Linked DNA regions of Phytohabitans houttuyneae. Each later gene encodes a partner of the first gene's protein in a complex. Links are inferred from orthologs where the notes say so. Each region holds a gene or a part of one and is shown in the gene's direction. Other genes may lie near its edges.

Region 1 (4,574 bases):
CCGTCGATCGCGTCCGGCCTGATGGTCAGCGGTACCAACATTCCGGGCCAGCCGCAGTACTGGGTCGGCGCGGTGGTGCTCGTGGCCTGGGTCGTGGCCACCGGCGTGATCGGCACGATGATCACCCGTACGCGGGACATCTCGTAGCTCTTCGCGACCACTCGTAGTTGCAGTCGGGGCGCTCCGTTACTCATGGGGCGCCCCGACCGTGTTGTGACATTTGTGAATCAGGACACGGCAAGACCGCGACCACGCACCTGTTATGCGCGAGGCGTAGCCTTGATGCCGACTTCTGACTTCCGCCCCCGAGCCGTCCACCGCGTGAAAGAGGCGATTACCGGCCGTGTCGACCCAACAGGCATCACAGGACAACCCGCTGGCGGGCTTCGGCCCGAACGAGTGGATCGTCGAGGAGATGTACCAGCGCTACCTCGCCGATCCGGCCAGCGTAGACCCTGCCTGGCACGACTTCTTCGCCGACTACAAGCCGGAGACCCCGGCCCAGCCGGCTGCCACCGAGCCCACCGCCGCCGCCGAGCCCGCCGCCGCGACGAGTGCGGCCGCCAAGTCCCCCAGTGACGGCGCCAAGCCCGCCGCCGACGGCGCGAAGCCGGGTGCGGACGCGAAGGCCGCTGTCGGCACCGCGGCGAAGGCGAGCCCGAAGGCCGCCCCCAAGGAGGCCGCGAAGCAGCCGGCGAAGCAGGCCGCCGCCGCACCCAGCGACGCGAAGACCACCACGCTGCGCGGCGTCGCCGCCCGCATCGTGCAAAACATGGACGCGTCCCTCGCCGTCCCCACGGCGACGAGCGTGCGGGCGGTGCCGGCCAAGCTCCTCGTCGACAACCGCATCGTGATCAACAACCACCTCGCGCGCGGCCGTGGCGGCAAGGTCAGCTTCACCCACCTGATCGGGTACGCGCTGATCAAGGCCCTGCACACGCATCCGGAGCTGAACAACTCGTACGCGGAGGTCGACGGCAAGCCGGCGATCGTCGAGCCCGCCCACGTCAACCTCGGCATCGCGATCGACCTGGCCAAGCCGGACGGCTCGCGCACGCTCGTCGTGCCCAGCATCAAGGGCACCGAGCAGATGGACTTCCGGCAGTTCTGGCAGGCGTACGAGGACGTGGTCCGGCGCGCCCGCCGCAACGAGCTGACCATGGAGGACTACTCCGGCACCACCATCTCGCTGACCAACCCGGGCGGCATCGGCACAGTGCACTCGATGCCACGGCTGATGACCGGACAGGGCGCGATCATCGGTGTCGGCGCGATGGAGTACCCGGCGCCCTACGCGGGCATGTCCGAGGAGACCCTCGCCGACCTCGCGGTCAGCAAGATCATCACGCTGACCAGCACGTACGACCACCGGATCATCCAGGGCGCGCAGTCCGGCGAGTTCCTCAAGAACGTGCACGAGCTGCTGCTCGGCGAGCACGGCTTCTACGACGAGGTCTTCACCTCGCTCCGCCTGCCGTACGAGCCGGTCCGCTGGGTGCGCGACGTGGTGGCCAGCTCCGAGGGCCAGATCAACAAGACCGCCCGGGTGCACGAGCTGATCCACGCGTACCGGGTGCGCGGCCACCTCATGGCCGACACCGACCCGCTGGAGTTCCAGATCCGCAAGCACCCGGATCTCGACGTCCTGGAGCACGGCCTCACGCTCTGGGACCTCGACCGGTACTTCCCGGTCGGTGGATTCGCCAGCAAGCAGCGGATGAAGCTGCGCGAGATCCTCGGCGTGCTGCGCGACTCGTACTGCCGCCGCGTCGGCGTCGAGTACATGCACATCCAGGACCCGGAAGAGCGGCGCTGGATCCAGGAGCGGATCGAGCGCAAGTACTCCAAGCCCGACGCGAGCCAGCAGAAGCACGTCCTCAACCGGCTGAACGCGGCCGAGGCGTTCGAGACGTTCCTGCAGACCAAGTACGTGGGGCAGAAGCGCTTCTCGCTGGAGGGCGCCGAGTCGCTGATTCCGCTGCTCGACGAGGTGCTGCAGGCGTCCGCCGAGGCGGAGCTCGACGAGGTCGTCATCGGCATGGCGCACCGCGGCCGGCTCAACGTGCTGGCCAACATCGTCGGCAAGCCGTACGAGAAGATCTTCTCGGAGTTCGAGGGGCACATCGACCCCAAGACCGCGCACGGCTCCGGCGACGTGAAGTACCACCTGGGCCAGGTCGGCAAGTTCACGACGCCCGACGGCGAGCACGCGATCACCGTTTCGGTGACCGCCAACCCGTCGCACCTCGAGGCAGTCGACCCCGTCATGGAGGGCATCGTCCGGGCCAAGCAGGACCGGATCGACCTCAAGCTGGAGGGCTACACCGTGCTGCCGCTCGCGGTGCACGGCGACGCCGCGTTCGCCGGCCAGGGCGTGGTCGCCGAGACGCTCAACCTCTCCCAGCTGCGCGGGTACCGCACGGGTGGCTCGGTGCACGTCGTGGTCAACAACCAGGTCGGCTTCACCACCGCCCCGGAGTACAGCCGCTCGTCGCTCTACTCCACCGACGTGGCCCGGATGATCCAGGCGCCGATCTTCCACGTCAACGGCGACGACCCCGAGGCCGTCGTGCGGGTGGCGCGGCTGGCGTTCGAGTACCGGCAGGCGTTCAACAAGGACGTCGTGATCGACCTTGTCTGCTACCGCCGGCGCGGTCACAACGAGGGCGACGACCCGTCGATGACCAACCCGCTGATGTACGCGATCATCGACAAGAAGCGCTCGGTGCGCAAGCTCTACACCGAGGAGCTGATCGGGCGCGGCGACATCACCGTCGGCGACGCCGAGGAGCTGCTCCGCGACTACCAGGCGCAGCTCGAGCAGGTGTTCAAGGCGACCCGCGACGCGGCCATGACCGAGACGCGGCCGAGCCGCAGCCGCCAGCCGGAGCCCGAGCCCGCGGTGGAGACGGCCGTCGACGCCTCGGTCGTCAAGGCGGTCGGCGACGCGCACATCAACCTGCCCGACGGCTTTACCCCGCACAAGCGCATCCAGCAGTTGCTCGACCGGCGGGCCAAGATGGCCGTCGAGGGCACGATCGACTGGGGCTTCGGCGAGATCATCGCGTTCGGCGCGCTGCTGCACGACGGCGTGACCGTCCGGCTCGCCGGCCAGGACTCCCGCCGCGGCACGTTCGTGCAGCGGCACGCGTCCATTGTGGACGCACGCACCGGCAACGACTACCTGCCGCTGTCCGCACTGGCCGAAGACCGGGCCCGGTTCTTCGTGCACGACTCGCTGCTGTCCGAGTTTGCCGCGATGGGCTTCGAGTACGGCTACTCGGTGGAAAACACCGAGGCGCTGGTGCTGTGGGAGGCCCAGTTCGGCGACTTCGCCAACGGCGCCCAGTCCGTCGTCGACGAGTTCGTCTCCTCCGGCGAGGTCAAGTGGGGCCAGCAGTCGTCGCTGACGCTGCTGCTCCCGCACGGCCACGAGGGCCAGGGCCCCGACCACACGTCCGGCCGTCCCGAGCGCTACCTGCAGCTCTGCGCGGAAGACAACATGCGGGTGTCCATACCGACCACCCCGGCCAACTACTTCCACCTGCTTCGCCGCCAAGGTCTGTCGCCCAAGCGCAAGCCGCTCGTGGTCTTCACGCCGAAGTCGCTGCTGCGCCACCGCCTGGCGGTCTCGTCGGTCGAAGACTTCACCTCCGGCACGTTCCAGCCGGTGCTCGCCGACCCGGGCGCGCCCCCGGCCGACCAGGTCAAGCGGGTGCTGCTGTGCAGCGGCAAGGTGTACTACGACCTGTTCCAGGCGCGCGCCGACCGCAAGGTGACCGACACCGTGATCCTGCGGCTGGAGCAGCTCTACCCGCTGCCGATCGAGGAGCTTCGTGTGGCGCTCGCGGCGTACCCGAACGCGGAGGACTTCGCCTGGGTGCAGGAGGAGCCGGCCAACCAGGGCGCGTGGTCGTTCATCGCGCTCAACCTGCTGGAGCACCTCGAAGGCGTGCGGCTGCGGCGGATCTCCCGCCCGGCGGCGGCCGCTCCCGCGGTGGGCTCGGCCAAGCTGCACGAAGGCGAGCAGGCCGCGCTGATGGAGGCCGCACTACATGTACTTCACTGACCGCGGCATCGAGGAGCTGGCCGAGCGACGCGGCGACGAGTCCGTGACGATGGAGTGGATGGCCGAGCGGCTGCGCGATTTCATCGACCTCAACCCGGAGTTCGAGACGCCCATCGAGCGTTTCGCCACGTGGCTGGCCCGGCTGGACGACGACGAGTAGCGAGGGGCACGCTCGTGAGCAACCTGGAGGCGGACCCGCAGGAGACGTTGTGCGGCGGCATCACGACCGTGACCGCCGCACCGACCAGCGTGATGCTGCCCGGTCACGACGTGCCCATCGGCAAGTACACGGTGGTCCGCCGCCTGCTCCCTCACCGCGAGCGCCGCATGGTCGGTGCCTGGTGCTTCGCCGACCACTTCGGCCCGGAAGACATCGGCAGCGGGCCGGGCATGCAGGTGCCGCCGCACCCGCACACCGGTCTGCAGACCGTGACCTGGCTGCTCGAAGGCGAGGTGCTGCACCGCGACAGCCTCGGCAGCTTGCAGACGATCGTGCCCGGCCAGC
Region 2 (3,258 bases), on another replicon or contig:
TCACCGACGAGCGCCTGCGCACCAACGTGCCCAACGTGTTCGCCGTCGGCGACATCGTGCCCGGCCTCCAGCTCGCGCACCGCGGCTTCCAGCAGGGCATCTTCGTGGCCGAGGAGATCGCGGGTAAAAACCCGGCGCCGATCGACGAGGCCGGCATCCCGCGCGTGACGTACTCGGACCCCGAGGTCGCGTCCATGGGGCTGACCGAGGCGAAGGCCAAGGAGAAGTACGGCGCCGACAAGGTGCAGGCGTACAACTACAACCTCGGCGGCAACGGCAAGAGCCAGATCCTGCGCACCCAGGGCTTCGTCAAGCTGGTCCGGCTCGTCGACGGTCCCGTCGTCGGCGTGCACATGGTCGGCGCGCGGGTCGGTGAGCTGGTCGGCGAGGCGCAGCTCATCTACAACTGGGAGGCCTACCCGGCCGAGGTCGCCCAGCTCGTGCACGCACACCCGACGCAGAACGAGGCGCTGGGCGAAGCCCACCTCGCGCTCGCGGGCAAGCCGTTGCACGCACACGCCTGATTAGAGTTTTCCCGCGGAGCCTTTGAAGGAGTCTGGAAAGATGCCGGTATCCGTCCCCATGCCCCGCTTGGGCGAGAGCGTCACCGAGGGCACCGTCACTCGCTGGCTTAAGCAGGAGGGCGACCGCGTCGAGGTCGACGAGCCGTTGCTCGAGGTCTCCACCGACAAGGTCGACACCGAGATCCCGTCGCCCGCCGCCGGTGTGCTGACCCGGATCGTCGTGCAGGAGGACGAGACCGCCGAGGTCGGCGCCGAGCTGGCCGTCATCTCCGGCGACGACGAGGGCCAGGGCGCGGCGCCGGCGGAGACCCCGCAGGAGTCGCAGCCGGCCGCGGAGGCACCCGCACAGCAGTCGCAGCCGGCCGCGGAGGCACCCGCACAGGAGGAGCCGGCACCGGCGCAGGCCGCGGCCGCCCCGCCGGAGCAGCAGCCCAGCGACCAGGACGAGACGCCGCAGCAGGGTGGTGGCGGCACGCCCGGCGCGAGCGGTGGCACCACTGTCGTGAAGATGCCGGCGCTCGGCGAGAGCGTCACCGAGGGCACCGTGACCCGCTGGCTCAAGCAGGTCGGCGAAAACGTCGACCTGGACGAGCCGCTGCTCGAGGTCTCCACCGACAAGGTCGACACCGAGATCCCCTCGCCGGCCGCCGGCACGCTGCTCGAGATCAAGGTCCAGCAGGACGAGACCGCGGACGTCGGCGCCGACCTGGCCGTGATCGGCTCCGCGGGCACGCCGTCCGAGGGCCACGTGACCGAGTCCGCGCCGGCACCGGCCGTCGAGTCGACGAAGGCGCAGGGCGCACCCGCCGCCGAGCCGCAGCGCGCACCCGAGCCCGCGCCGCGCCCCTCCCAGCCCGAGCCGGCCAAGGCGCAGGCGGCTCCCGCCCAGCCGCAGCCGAGTGGCGTGGGCGCCCGCTCCGCGCAGGCAAACGGCGGCGACACGGCGTACGTGACGCCGCTTGTCCGCAAGCTCGCCAGCGAGCACAACGTCGACCTCGCCACGCTCAACGGCACCGGTGTCGGCGGCCGCATCCGCAAGCAGGACGTGCTGGAGGCGGCGGAAAAGGCGAAGGCCGCCGCGGCGGCGCCCGCACCCGCCCAGCCCGCGCAGAAGGCCGCCCCGGCGGCGGCCCCGGCCAAGTCCGAGCCGAGCCCGCTGCGCGGCCGCACCGAAAAGCTGACCCGCACGCGCATCTCGATCGCCAAGCGGATGTACGAGTCGCTGCAGTCCTCGGCACAGCTCACCACCGTGGTCGAGGTCGACGTCACGAAGATCGCCCGGCTGCGCCAGCAGGCCAAGGGCAACTTCCAGCAGCAGCACGGCGTCAAGCTGTCGTTCCTGCCGTTCTTCGCGGTGGCGGCGGTCGAGGCGCTCGGCCGGTTCCCGATCGTCAACGCCTCGATCGACCTCGACGGCGGCACGGTCACGTACCCGGACGGCGAGCACCTGGGCATCGCCGTCGACACCGAGCGCGGCCTGCTCGTGCCCGTCATCCGCGACGCCGGCGACCTCAACCTCGCCGGCCTGGCCCGCCGCATCGCCGACCTGGCCGAGCGCACCCGCACCAACAAGATCAGCCCGGACGAGATCTCCGGCGCCACCTTCACGCTCACCAACACGGGCAGCCGCGGCGCGCTCTTCGACACCCCGATCGTGCCGAAGCCGCAGTCCGCGATCCTCGGCACCGGCGCGGTGGTCAAGCGCGCGGTCGTGGTCGACGACCCCGACCTCGGCGAGGTCATCACGCCGCGCTCGATGTGCTACCTCGCGCTGTCCTACGACCACCGCATCATCGACGGCGCCGACGCCGCCCGCTTCCTCTCCGCCATGAAGGAGCGGCTGGAGGGCGGCCACTTCGAGGCCGACCTTGGTCTCGCCTAGCTCACACCCCACTGCGTGCGGTTGATCAGGGAGTTGGCGGGCGCGCCGGCCGGCGTGTCCACCCACCAAGTCCCTGATCAACCCCCAGGGGCCGCTGGCGGGAGAGGATGGGCGGATGCGGGTTGTGATCTCGGGCGCGTCCGGGTTTCTCGGGCAGCGGTTGGCGCAGTGGCTCGGCGAGAGCGGTCACCAGGTCACGCGGCTGGTGCGGCGCAGGGACGCGGGCGCCGGTGAGATCCCCTGGGACCCGGCCGCCGGCACGCTCGACCCCGCCGCGCTCGCGCCGCACGACGCCGTGGTCAACCTCTCCGGCGCGCACATCGGTGACCACCGGTGGACCGAGCGGTACAAGCGGGTGCTGATCGCCAGCCGGGTCGACAGCACCGGCACGCTCGCCCGCACCCTCGCGGCCCTGCCCGCCGGCGGGCGGCCGGCCACTCTTGTCAACGTCGGCGGCATCAACTGGTACGGCGACACCGGCGACACCACCGTCGACGAGCAGTCGGCCGCGGGCACCGGCTTCCTCGCCGACCTCTGCAAGGTGTGGGAGGCGGCCACCGCCCCGGCCGAGGAGGCGGGGGTGCGGGTCGTGCGGCTGCGCAGTGGCACGCCGCTGCACCGCGAAGGCGGCTACCTCAAGCCGCAGATGCTCCCCTTCCGCCTGGGGATCGGCGGCAAGCTGGGCAGCGGGCGGCAGTGGATGCCGTGGGTGTCGATGGTCGACTGGCTGCTTGCGGTCGCGTTCGTGCTGGAGCGGGACGACATCGCCGGTCCGGTCAACGTGGTCTCCCCGGAGCCGGTGCGAAACTCGGAGTTCACGAAGGAGCTCGGCGCGGCGCTGCACCGGCCGGT

Evidence for each region.
Region 2: Phou_RS13510 (region 1) and sucB share a complex: the UniProt entries of both Escherichia coli proteins name them as parts of the 2-oxoglutarate dehydrogenase (OGDH) complex. The link is inferred for Phytohabitans houttuyneae from one-to-one orthologs.

Annotation. Positions count from the first base shown.
Region 1 is NZ_BLPF01000001.1:3,074,216-3,078,789, forward strand. The notes cover bases 1-4,269. They hold Phou_RS13510 (multifunctional oxoglutarate decarboxylase/oxoglutarate dehydrogenase thiamine pyrophosphate-binding subunit/dihydrolipoyllysine-residue succinyltransferase subunit), read left to right. Parts: upstream 1-343; coding sequence 344-4,069; downstream 4,070-4,269. Other genes in these bases: Phou_RS13505 (ABC transporter permease), read left to right, coding at 1-147; Phou_RS13515 (DUF6104 family protein), read left to right, coding at 4,056-4,229; Phou_RS13520 (pirin family protein), read left to right, coding at 4,244-4,269. Also shown: more of Phou_RS13520, read left to right, coding at 4,270-4,574. UniProt on the Escherichia coli protein: E1 component of the 2-oxoglutarate dehydrogenase (OGDH) complex which catalyzes the decarboxylation of 2-oxoglutarate, the first step in the conversion of 2-oxoglutarate to succinyl-CoA and CO(2).
Region 2 is NZ_BLPF01000004.1:1,122,179-1,125,436, reverse strand. Bases 33-2,985 are described here. They hold sucB (2-oxoglutarate dehydrogenase, E2 component, dihydrolipoamide succinyltransferase), read left to right. Parts: upstream 33-564; coding sequence 565-2,406; downstream 2,407-2,985. Other genes in these bases: Phou_RS47230 (TIGR01777 family oxidoreductase), read left to right, coding at 2,522-2,985; lpdA (dihydrolipoyl dehydrogenase), read left to right, coding at 33-524. In the rest of the region: more of lpdA, read left to right, coding at 1-32; more of Phou_RS47230, read left to right, coding at 2,986-3,258. UniProt on the Escherichia coli protein: E2 component of the 2-oxoglutarate dehydrogenase (OGDH) complex which catalyzes the second step in the conversion of 2-oxoglutarate to succinyl-CoA and CO(2).